2 regions of the Jejuia spongiicola genome follow, and region 2 is predicted to be linked to the other one. Evidence: riboswitches for the same ligand, from Rfam matches in the RefSeq annotation. Region 2 holds a riboswitch; the other holds the start of a gene.
The links. Region 2 has a riboswitch for cobalamin ahead of M3P09_RS05565 (TonB-dependent receptor plug domain-containing protein). Riboswitches for the same ligand answer to the same signal wherever they lie in the genome.

Region 1 (6,302 bases), on a different contig from region 2:
CTGGACACATTGGAGGAGTAAACGATTTTAAAGCTCACGTAGCCTATAAAGTAGATACAAATAATTCAGGTAAAAAAGTTAATCAAATAACGTTTAACGCACAGGCATTAGGAGGTGGTTGGCATGGAAACGGAGGAAATGGTTGGCTTCGTATACTTGAATTCATGCCAGATAAAAAGACTGTGAAGGTCTATACATTCTCTCCTTTTTTTGCTATTTCTCCTGAAACTCAAGAAAAAGCATGGAGTAAAACACCATTTAATTCGTTTTCATTTGAATTGGATTAATAATATTATTTGCCTTTTAAAATGAACAAAAATTAAGAATGCAATTTTCTAATAAAATAAACTCTTATTATCAACCAAAACGACTAGCAGTTAAGCTAAATGTAAAAGGAGAGCAGTTTGTTGTAAAAGGGCACCCATGGGTGTTCTCTAATAATATTGTTAAGATTAATAATGGTGCGACAACTGGCGATTTGGCAATAATTTTTAGTAAGAATAAGAACAAGGTTATCGGTTTGGGTTTATACGACCCTAATTCTCCTATTCGTATAAAAATGATTCATAGTAGTTCAGAAAAAATAGAAATCAATGCAGAATTTTTTGAACGTAAAATAAAAGAAGCCTATACTAAGCGACTCTCTTTATTAAAAACTAATACCACAGGTTATCGCTTATTGTTTGGCGAAAATGATGGCTTTCCTGGGTTGATTGCAGATGTTTACAATACGGTTTTGGTTGTAAAACTATATTCAGAAATTTGGTTACCATATTTGCAAACATTAATATCCAGTCTACAAAAAACTTCAAAAGCAAAAACTATTGTTATTCGATTAAGTCGAGGATTGCAGCAATCAAAGAGGCACCATTTAAAGGATGGAGATATAGTTTTTGGAGTATTAGAAAATGAAATTGTTGAATTTGTAGAGCACGGTGTTAATTTTTCAGCGAATGTTATCAAAGGACATAAAACAGGTTATTTTTTAGATCATCGAGCAAATAGAAAACAGGTAGGCGATTGGAGTTTAGGCAAAACTGTGTTAGATGTTTTTTCTTACGCTGGAGGGTTTTCTGTGCATGCCCTGTCTAATGGAGCAGATGAAGTTACCAGTTTAGATATTAGTAAACAAGCTTTAGAAATTGCATTGCAAAATGGAAAATTGAATAATTACTCTGGTAAGCATAAAACTATTGCTGGTGATGCTTTTGATGAGTTAAGCAAGCTTATTAATAAGGGTAAAACTTATGATGTTGTTGTTATTGATCCACCAAGTTTTGCTAAACAACAGTCTGATATTGAGCTTGCTAAAAAAAAATACGGACAGTTGGCAGCTTTAGGAGAAAAGTTAACAGCCAATAAAGGCACATTAGTTTTGGCCTCTTGTTCTTCAAGAGTTACAGCCCAATCTTTTTTTGATATTAATAATCGAATATTAATAAATCAAAATAGAAAATTCAGTAATATTTTACAGACATATCATGATATTGATCACCCTATAAATTTTCCAGAAGGCGCTTATTTAAAATGTGGATATTATAAGTTTGATTAATTTAAACTATTATGCGCGCATAATAAATTATTGATTATATTTGTTGAAATCAATTTTTTAAGATGAATACAAAGCTTACTGAACTTTTAAAAATTAAGCACCCTATTATTCAAGCACCAATGTTTTTGGTATCAAATGTTACAATGGTTACCGAAGCCATGAAAGGTGGAATTGCAGGATGTATTCCAGCTCTTAATTATAGAACTCTTGAAGAGTTAAGAGCTGCTATCAGACAGCTTAATGCTAATAAAATTGAAGGAGGCTCGTTTGGTTTTAATCTTATTGTAAACAAATCTAATATCAAATATAAAGATCAATTAGGTGTGATTTGTGAGGAAGGCTGTGATTTTATTATTACTTCTTTAGGAAGCCCTGAGGAAACCATTAACCAAGCTCATAAAGTAGGAATCAAGGTGTTTTGTGATGTAGTTGATTTAAAGTTTGCAAAAAAAGTTGAAGGTTTAGGAGCCGATGCGGTAATAGCAGTAAATAATGAGGCTGGAGGGCATAGGGGTAACGCAACACCAGAAAGTTTAATTAAAGAATTGGTTGCCAATTGTAACATTCCAATAATCTCTGCTGGGGGTGTGGGATGTAAAGCAGATATTGATGAAATGATAAATTATGGAGCAGAAGGTGTTTCGGTTGGAAGCCCATTTATTGCATCAATTGAGGCGAGTGTCACTGACGAATACAAACAAGCTTGTGTAGATTATGGTGCTGATGATATTGTAATGACTGAACGTATTTCTGGTACGCCATGTACTGTTATTAACACGCCTTATGTTCAGAAAATTGGAACTAAGCAAACCTGGTTAGAATCTGTTTTGAATAAAAATAAGAAACTCAAAAAATGGGTGAAAATGATTCGTTTTTCAATTGGAATGAATGCCACGAAAAACGCAGCTACCAAAGCCACTTATAAAACGGTTTGGGTTGCTGGCCCTAGTATAGAACATACCAAGAAAATTTCACCAACAAAAGATATTATTAGTCGTTTGGTTAATTAACTAAGGCCACATTTTTAGCCCTCCTTTTTTTGTTATTTCCAACAAACAAACTAATTGTTGTACTTGCAGTAAGACCTCCTAAGGTTGTTGCAGCTAGTTCACCTGTATTAAATCTATTATTTTCTTTTCCACTATCGTAAACTTCTTTTGCGAGACCTGCTAATGCGGAAGTTCCTAAACTATACCAAAAGGCTTTCTTTTTGTTTTTTGTAGTTGTATAAACTATAGTATAAGTTGTTGCTGAGATTAAAGCTCCTGCACCAAAGTGTAGTTTATGGTCTGCAGTAATAGTTTGTGCTTTGCATAAACTTATAAAAAATATTGCTAAAATTAAAATTAATGATTTCATAAATGACTGATATTTGGTTGCTTAAGTGTAATTGTAAGTAATATATACTATAGCTTTGATAAATATTTGATGAAATACATTTTTATTTGATTATTGACCAATATTTAAATTAAATTAGCTATGAATTAGAATATATTACCAATATGAAGATTAGTACAGAAAAACAACTTAGAGAGTTATACGGCTATGCTAGTGGAAGAGCAAAAGATAAAGTGTTTTCTAAATTAGATAAGCATGCCATAAACTTTATAAATAAAAGCCCTTTTTTAATTTTATCTTCATCAAGTAAAGAGGGAAAGCACGATGCATCACCTAGAGGTGGAGCTTTAGGCTTTGTAAAAGTAATAAGCGATTCAGAAATTATTATTCCAGACTCTAAAGGTAATAATAGAGTAGATAGTTTATCAAATATAGTTGAAACAGGAAAAGTTGGATTACTGTTTTTAGTACCTGGTATTGATGAGACTTTGCGCATTAACGGAAATGCATATTTATCAACTGACGAAGATTATTTAAATTTATTTATTACTGAGAAGAACCCTCCGAAAAGTTGTATTGTTATTTCTATTGAAGAAGTATTTCTACATTGTGCTAAAGCTTTATTGCGTTCTAAATTATGGGACGAGTCTTCAAAAATTAATCGTGATGAATTCCCAACAATGGGACAAATGCTTAAAGATCAATTAGGTTCTAAAGAAGCACCAGAAACACGCGAAGCTATGGTAGAGCGTTACCAAAAAGATTTATAGTATTTGCTTGTAAGTCATCAAAGTACTACCTTTGACTTATTATTATAAAGGTTTAGCATTTGCTAGCTAAAAAGGAATTGTGTTAAAATCACAAGCTGTCGCGCAACTGTAAATAATATTAATTATAAGCCAGATACTTCCTTTATAATAGACAAACAGTGCTTTCGCGATTTAAAGCCAAGTCAAGATACTTTTCTTAATTATTAAACTGGTTTTAATAGTTAATGTCTTGCTTCTTTATACCACTGCACCAAAAAAAAAGAAGCTATGAAAACCAAAGAAAGATTATTAAGAGGACCATTATTATGTTGGGATATTTATGCAATGCATCTAACTGAACAGGCTGTAAACTTCAATAGAGAGACTGAATTAGGCATTTTAAAAGCATTTAAAGAAAAGTTTGGTTGGGCATTAGATATTGATAAAATATTTGCAGAGAAAGATTTTGAAGCACTTGTACTTACAGATAATAATCAACACATTCAATGGGTAAATAAAGGGTTTACTAAAATGACAGGTTACCCCGCTAATCATGCAAAAGGAAAAAAGCCTAATTTTTTACAAGGAGAGGGTTCTTCAGAACAAACAAAAAAAGCCATTAGGGAAAATTTGAATAGAGGAAAACAGTTTAAAGAACAAATTATAAACTATAAAAAAGATGGTACTCCATATAATTGCGAAATAGAAATCTATCCTATTAAAGATAATAATAAAACCACTCACTATTTGGCAATAGAAAAGGAAATTGGAATGTAAATTTGTGCAATTAAAGTTTTAATTTATAACCTTTTTTCTCCATCCAACCTGTAAAAGCAACTACGAGTAAGGCAAAAACAAAAGACCCAATGAGTCCTATAACACCAATGTTTAAAGAATCAGGAAGCCTAATGCCTGTAATATTTCTTAAAGGATAAGCAAAATAAGGAATCATATAACAAGTAAGGGTTGCAGTTCCAGCTGGTGCAATAATTTTTGCCCAATCCACCTGTTTTTTTATATCTGCAATAAAGTATAAAACTGCAAAAGATACAAAACCAATACCAGAGCATATAGCTACCCACGATGGTGTACCTTGTATTTTAGAAATTCCCCAAATAGGTCGTGTTAATAATCCGTAGCTAATAAACATAACTCCAATAATAGTAAGTGATATAAATGCCCATTTGTTATGACTAACAGATATTTTTTTATAAAGTAAAGTAGCTATTATTCCTGCTGTAGTTAATGCTGGTATTGTACCTGTATATATTACAGATATGAAGCTTAAGTTTTTATTAAGTGGAGGAAGTAAATCTGTATGATCTAAAACTGCTAATGCATTGAAAAAAAGAAGTAACCCTAACATGATGTATAAGTTTCCTTTAGAAAAAACATATACCAAAGCATTTATTAAATAGGCCCATCCAATAAGCCCTAAAATACCCCACCATTTGGTTTTCATCAAAATATCTCCATTTGGACCACCCTTGTAAATAATAGCTAAGTAAATAAGAATTAAAATACCTATTCCTTGTAAAATAGGATGCCATTTTTTTGGTACAGGGCTTTTTTTCCAGTGCATCCAAATGAGAACTACTGCTAGTGCCATAAGAATGCACCACCAATATTTTCCAATTCCCAGGCTTACATGAGCGCTTGGATAATTCACCATATATACACCAATAATTAAAAGCGATACAGATCTAATTATAACATGTTTTGCAATAGATACGTTACTGTCTCCTTTGTTTTGGCGTTGTTTTATAGCGAAAGGAATGCTTAAGCCAACAATAAATAAAAAGAGAGGAAAAATAACATCAGAAAACCCCAGATAATCTTCAGTGGCCGAAGCATGTTGCAACCATTTTGGAACATTTTTTAGTGTCCAAAAATCGTTTACCCATATCATTAAAACCATGGTGATTGCTCTCAGAATGTCTATTGATGCTATTCTTCCTCTATTCATATTTTTGATAAATAAGTCTCTAAAGTAACGTTTTTAATCAAAAATACACTTGTAAGCTATTTAATAGGAATATAAAACTCTGTTTTAAGTTTGTCTTCCGCAACACGCTCTGGGTTGCTAATGTAGCGTTCTCTGACTGGTTCGCCCCTTAGCTCGTAATCCGTATTTAAAAGCCATTCGTTAAAAATATGATTGTATACATCAGCAAAATACTTATACGATCCTTGATATAAAAACACAGCGAATTTTCCACCACTTAGAGTTTTTACACCAATATCTCCATCAGGCTTAGCATCTTTATGTATAATTAAACAAGCGTCGTATCTTATTTTATCTTCGTCAGTAACTTTCGGGTCGTCATGTGGTAATCCAAAATGTTGTATCCCTTTAGTAAATAGTTTTTGTGCTTTTACTTGTTTCCAAAGTTTTTTCCATGCACCCGTATAGTCTAGTGTTTGGTAAGCACCTTGCATTCGATAATACAAGCACTGTTGGTTTTCAATGTCTTGAATTTTTGGCTTTTTAATACTTAATGTGGCATTCATAATGTTCGATTTTTTAAAATTGAATAATTTATTTTTTCGATACTCTGTAGGCGATATTCCAAAATGAATTTTAAAAGCTTTTGATAATGATGATGGTGTTTCAAAACCAACATTATAGGCAATGGCTTCAATGTTTAAAGTGGAGTATCGAA
Region 2 (6,302 bases):
CATTATACGATTCTCCAAATTTTAGTAGGTCTGGTGCAAATCCTAGTCATACTTACGCTATGCAACCCCTTATTTTTAAATCGCTAAATGTTAATGGAGCAACAGATTATTTTAATGGGCTTTTTCCAGAACCTAATAATATTTTAGCAGAAAGTATTCGAAATTTAGGTGTTCTAGGCGATGTAAATGAACCACTACTCGCAAGAGCTATTAGCATAATTGATGGTACTGGAAAGTCCTCTAGTCCTGCAAGCTCAAAAAGTGAGAACAATATAAAAATTACTGGCAGTAGTAAAGATTTAATTCCTTTTTCAAATGAAATGTATATTGATAAAGACATTCCAGATGATTTAATAAAAAGAGTTCTATTTGAATAAACATAAAACCTACTTCAACTGGAGTTCTGGAAAAGATTCCGCTTTAGCGCTCTACTATCTATTACAAAATGAGAGTTACTCAATAGATGAGTTAATCACAACAGTTAATAGCCATTACAATCGTGTTTCTATGCACGGACTGAGAAAAGAACTGTTAATTGCACAAACCAAAGCCTTAAACATACCAGCAAGTTTAATAGAACTTCCAGAAATGCCAAGTATGGAAATCTATGAACAAAAAATGCTAGAAACCGTTTCTAGACTAAAAAATGATGGTTTTACGCATACAGCTTTTGGCGATATTTTTCTTGAAGACTTAAGGGTTTACAGAGAGAAACAATTAGAAAAGCAGGGCTTTAAAGCCGTATTTCCTATTTGGAGAAAAGACACTAAAGCTTTAATTCACGAATTTTTAAATTTAGGTTTTAAAACCATAATTGTTTGTGCGAATTCTAAGTATTTTAATGAAGACTTTGTAGGAACAATAATAGATGAAAACTTTATAGACAATTTACCTGATGGTGTCGATCCCTGTGGCGAAAATGGAGAATTTCATACCTTTTGTTTCGATGGTCCTATTTTTAAAAACCCAATTGATTTTAGCATTGGTGAAAAAGTATACCGCGAGTATAACGCACCAAAATCTGACGATGATTCTATTTGTAAAAGTGATTCTGAGAAATATGGTGTTTGGTACTGTGATTTAATTCCTTGAACTTAAAAAGTGCCACCAAATAGCAGAATGGTGGCACTTAATAAATTTGGCTTACGCCAAAGCATTGACTTTATTCTCTCACTATAAAGTCAATTGAAAACCTATCCTAACGTTTCTTCCTTTAGTTACATAACCTGGAACATCTTCATAATCCTCATTTAAGATATTATCAAGCCCTCCAAAGAATTTTATTTTATTTTTTAAAACAGTATGGCTTACATACAAATTAACTAAGCTAAAGCTCTCCAAAAGAGGCACAAAGCTATTCTCAAATCTATCGTGTGTATATTGATAAGATAATGATGCAAAAGTCGTTTTTGAAAAATCGTAACCCAATTGCAAATTAGCTTTATGCTTAGGTATTCTTCTTGCTAAACTTTCTTTATATTCAGTAAATGCATAGTTAGCAGTAATAGATAATTTCTCAATTGGTGTCGTATTTACTTCAACTTCTACGCCTCTTGCATGTAAATCCTCAGTTGCATTTAAATACCCTCCATTAAGCCATAGCACGGTATTTTTTTCTTCTCTATTAAAGAAAAGCCCAGTTACTCTAAAATTATCATTTAATTTAAACTCTGTTCCAACTTCAATCGTTCTATTCTCTTCTGGCCCTAAGTCTGGATTAGCACCAAAATTACCAAACAATTGAGATAACGAAGGTGTTATAAAAGATGTACTAAAAGAACCAAAAAGCTTTGTATAACCATCATTATTAGATTTAAAAGTAAATGATGGATTTAAGTTATATGTAAAGTGAGAGCCATACTCGTTATGGTTATTTAAGCGTGCTCCAGCGTTAATATTTAAACCAAAATCTGAAACATACACAAAATTAGCGTATGGGTCTATAATATTAAATCTTACATCATTAGCAAATATGGCTTTATTTTCTATAGCGTTTAAACCGATAATAGTGTAGAACATTTTATTAAAAACATATTTGTTATAAATATCTAACACATAATTTTCAGACTTAAATATTGATGGAAAGTTAGAGATAAACACTCTTTCATACTCACTGTAAGCAGCATTTAAATTAATGCTACCATTTCTATATTTAAATTTAGATGAAAGCCCAAATCGATATTGTTCATTGTTAAATTCATCAGGTGTATCTACTAAACTAAAATTAGAATCAAATCCATCAATTTCTGAATTTGTATCTGTAAAGTTTCCATAAACATTTAAAGAAAAGTCTTTATTAAACTTATACCCTAAATTAATATCTATTCCATATTTAGAATAAACATCTTTCTCATTAGTATCACTAATTGCTGCCGAAAGACCATCAGAAAACTGATTACTAAATGCCGTACGATATGTAAACTTATTTAACGTTCCACTTAAAGCAACACTGTTATTGAAATCAGCGATATTATAATTTTGATCAGATTCTGTTTGATTAGTTCCAAAACTTGAAGAAAAAACGGCACTAATCTTTTTTGCATCGGCTTTTTTAGTTGTAATACTAATAACAGCTGATGCTGCACCACTACCATACAAGGTACTTGCAGCTCCTTTAATTATCTCTATAGACTCAATTTGATTTAAATTTAAAAGTCTAAAATCGTATTCAATATTAATTTGTGACGGATCGCTTACTTGAATACCATCAATTAAAACTAAAACTTGACGATTACGCCCACCACGAGCATATACGCCCAAGTTCTGGCCTGCATTGCTCCTACTACCGTTAATTTCGATACCAGATTGTGCATTAATTAATTCAGAAACTGTTCTACCTTGGTTTCTTTCAATATCAACTTTTGATATTTTAATAACAGATTTACCTGAATTTTCACGTTTTAATGCAAAACGAGAATCTGTAATAACAACTTCATCTAGTTGCTCTACTTTTGTTGAGTCGACTTGCTGTTGTGCAAATCCAATTAAAGACATACCAAAACACAGCACGCCTAAAACATTTGTTTTTTTGTTCATTTTAATGAATAATTACTCGAGAATCGCATGGATTATCATACGCAAACTTTTATCCCGAAAGTTTAACTTATTTGTTTTGAATTAGGCAGGTCTCCTGACTTGCGTCTTCATGTTGGTCTTCCCAAAGATTACTCTTCAGTGACAAAGAAGTTTAACATGAAGCTTTATAGCTTACAGTTGCGGGAACAGTTCTGGTTTCTCACCAGATTCCCTTTTAATTCATCCTATATAAATACAGAACAAAACCAAAATTCGCTGCAAATGTACTATCTATTTTTAGAATCAAAACTATTTTATTGCGTAATTCTTTAAAAAAGAATAATATTTGTGCTAGTAATCAACAACACATAATTCATGATTTATTTCATAACTGGTGGCGAACGTTCTGGAAAAAGTAGTTATGCACAAAGCTTGGCATTATCACTTTCAAACACACCTAAATATGTTGCTACATCGCGCATTTGGGGTGATGATCATAGAAAACGTATTGACAGACACATTGCTGATAGAGATGAACGTTGGACATCTATTGAGGAAGAAAAGATATTAGCATCGGTTATAAAAACTAATGATGTTGCTGTTATTGATTGTGTAACGCTTTGGCTTACCAATTTTTATGTGGATACCAAAAACGATATTGAAAAAAGCCTCGAACTAGCTAAAATAGAATTCAATAAACTACTAGATATTGATGCTACTATAATTATAATTTCTAACGAAATTGGCATGGGAGTACATGCGCAGACCGAAGTGGGTAGAAAGTTTACAGAGTTACAAGGTTGGATGAATCAGCATATAGCTAAACATGCCAATAAAGCTACCATGATGGTTTCTGGTATACCATTAACCCTTAAATAATTTCAATGAAAAATATTAGTTCAATAAAAAATCAAGAGTTAGAAGTTGCACTTCAAAAAAAAATTGATTTAAAAACAAAACCTTTAGGCGCTTTAGGCGATTTAGAACATTTAGCTTTTAAAATAGGCTGTATTCAAAATACTGAAAATCCAAAAATAGCTAATCCAACTATTGTTGTTTTTGCAGGTGATCATGGTATTGCTAAAAAAGGAGAAGTCAACCCTTTTCCACAAGAAGTAACAGCTCAAATGGTTTATAATTTTGTAAACGGAGGCGCTGCTATAAATGTGTTTACAAAAACTAACGACATTAACTTAAAGGTAGTAGATGCTGGCGTTAATCATAATTTTGAAAACAACTTAAATATTGTTGATGCTAAAGTAGGTTTTGGCACCAAAAACTATCAAGAAGAGTCTGCAATGACTATTGAACAATGCCAAGATGCATTCTCAAAAGCTGAAAATATTATACATAAAACACATTCTGAAGGCTGTAATACTATTGGGTTTGGCGAAATGGGAATTAGTAATACCTCATCAGCATCATTACTCATGGCTTATTTTATGAATAAACCAGTTACCGAATGTGTTGGTTCGGGTACAGGTCTAAATTCTGAAGGTATAAATAAGAAAAGTACCATTCTCTCCGATGTTTATAAAAAATACAAACCGCAAACACCAAAAGATGCTTTGTCTATTTTTGGAGGATTTGAAATAGCCATGCTTTGTGGTGCTATTTTAAAAGCCGCAGAGTTAAAAATGATTATTGTTATTGATGGTTTTATAGTGTCTTCGGCACTATTAGTTGCCCAAGCCATAAATAAAAATGTATTAGATTACTGCATATTTGCTCATAATTCTAACGAGCAGGGTCATCAAAAAATGTTGGAGTTTCTAAATGCAAAACCGCTATTATCACTAGGTTTAAGATTAGGAGAAGGTACTGGAGCTGCTCTCGCTATACCATTATTAAAAGCTTCTGTAGATTTTTTGAATAATATGGCAAGTTTTGAAAGTGCTGGAGTTAGCAATGAAATTGAAAAGAACTAAAAAATGAAAAAAGAAATCCAAATATTCTTAACGGCTATTATGTTCTTCACAAGAATTCCTTGTCCAAAATGGGTAGATCATAATGCAGAATACTTAAAGAAAAGTGCTAAATATTTTTCATTAGTTGGAATTATTGTTGGAAGCATTGGTGCTTTAGTTTTTTACGGCTTCTCTTATATGTTTTCTACAGAAGTAAGCTTGCTACTTAGTATGGTATCCACTATATATGTTACAGGAGCGTTCCATGAAGATGGATTTGCAGATGTTTGTGATGCCTTTGGAGGTGGGTGGACAAAAGAGAAAATCTTATTAATCATGAAAGATTCTCGCTTAGGTACTTATGGGGTTTCAGGATTAATTTTAATTCTTGCTATTAAATTTTCAACTTTAAGAGAAACACCAATTCACCTTATTCCTTTAACTATTATTGCAGGACATAGTTTAAGTCGTTTTTTAGCAACTACTTTAATATATACACATCCTTATGTAAGAGAAACAGATGACAGCAAAGCAAAACCTGCAGCTAAAAGCATTACGCTAAGTATGGTTATTGTTAGTGCTATTTTTGGATTAGTACCCCTACTCTTTTTCAAAACACCTTTAATATTTTTAACCTTAATTCCGTGTTACATAGCTAAAGTCTATTTAGGCGCTAAGTTTAAAAAATGGATTGGCGGACAAACTGGGGATTGTGCTGGTGCCGTTCAACAATTATGTGAGGTTGTTTTTTATTTAAGTGCAATTGCTCTATGGAAATTTATTTAATAAGACATACCGCTCCTGATATTGAAAAAGGGGTTTGCTACGGACAAAGTGATTTAAATTTAAAGAGTAATTATACTGAAGAATTTGAAGCTGTTTTGAATCAAATTCAATTAAAAAAAGACTTTAAAGTTATATCTAGCCCTTTAAAACGATGTGTTTTATTAGCAAAACGTTTCAGTAACCACATTACTTTAGATGATCGTTTAAAGGAATTAAATTTTGGAGACTGGGAGCTTAATCCTTGGAATGATATTCCAGAAAAAGATATCAATCCTTGGATGGCAGATTTTGTAAATATTGCTGTCCCGAATGGAGAATCTTATGTTGAATTAGCATCAAGAGTTGATGATTTTTTTGAGAGTATTACACATTCAAAAAATAATCAAAATCTAATAGTTATATCTCATGCTGGACCAATAAGAGTGGTGCTTTCTAAACTTTTAAAGCTTCCTCTGAAAGATTCATTCAGTATTAAAATTAATTACGGCGATGTATTTCATCTTAAGAAAGAAAACGAATCCTTAAAACTCATCACAGAAATCAACCTTTAAGAACCAAGTTCGCGAAGTTATAGTTGCTCGATGTTGCTTTTCC

Region 1: linked by a shared signal. The riboswitch ahead of M3P09_RS12840 (PAS domain-containing protein) and the one ahead of M3P09_RS05565 (TonB-dependent receptor plug domain-containing protein) in region 2 are both predicted to bind cobalamin.

The regions. Positions count from the first base shown of each region.
Region 1 covers NZ_JAMFLZ010000005.1:116,235-122,536, reverse strand. The annotation lists gene M3P09_RS12865 (metallophosphoesterase) at 1-287, shown strand, start outside; gene M3P09_RS12860 (class I SAM-dependent rRNA methyltransferase) at 326-1,552, shown strand; gene M3P09_RS12855 (NAD(P)H-dependent flavin oxidoreductase) at 1,615-2,562, shown strand; gene M3P09_RS12850 (hypothetical protein) at 2,555-2,911, opposite strand; gene M3P09_RS12845 (pyridoxamine 5'-phosphate oxidase family protein) at 3,055-3,660, shown strand; cobalamin riboswitch at 3,691-3,819, shown strand; gene M3P09_RS12840 (PAS domain-containing protein) at 3,928-4,416, shown strand; gene M3P09_RS12835 (heparan-alpha-glucosaminide N-acetyltransferase domain-containing protein) at 4,427-5,605, opposite strand; gene M3P09_RS12830 (AraC family transcriptional regulator) at 5,662-6,302, opposite strand, start outside.
Region 2 covers NZ_JAMFLZ010000002.1:344,881-351,182, reverse strand. The annotation lists gene M3P09_RS05575 (S41 family peptidase) at 1-377, shown strand, start outside; gene M3P09_RS05570 (Dph6-related ATP pyrophosphatase) at 370-1,092, shown strand; gene M3P09_RS05565 (TonB-dependent receptor plug domain-containing protein) at 1,174-3,036, opposite strand; cobalamin riboswitch at 3,104-3,301, opposite strand; gene M3P09_RS05560 (bifunctional adenosylcobinamide kinase/adenosylcobinamide-phosphate guanylyltransferase) at 3,391-3,894, shown strand; gene cobT (nicotinate-nucleotide--dimethylbenzimidazole phosphoribosyltransferase) at 3,900-4,943, shown strand; gene M3P09_RS05550 (adenosylcobinamide-GDP ribazoletransferase) at 4,947-5,708, shown strand; gene cobC (alpha-ribazole phosphatase) at 5,693-6,259, shown strand; gene M3P09_RS05540 (Dph6-related ATP pyrophosphatase) at 6,249-6,302, opposite strand, start outside.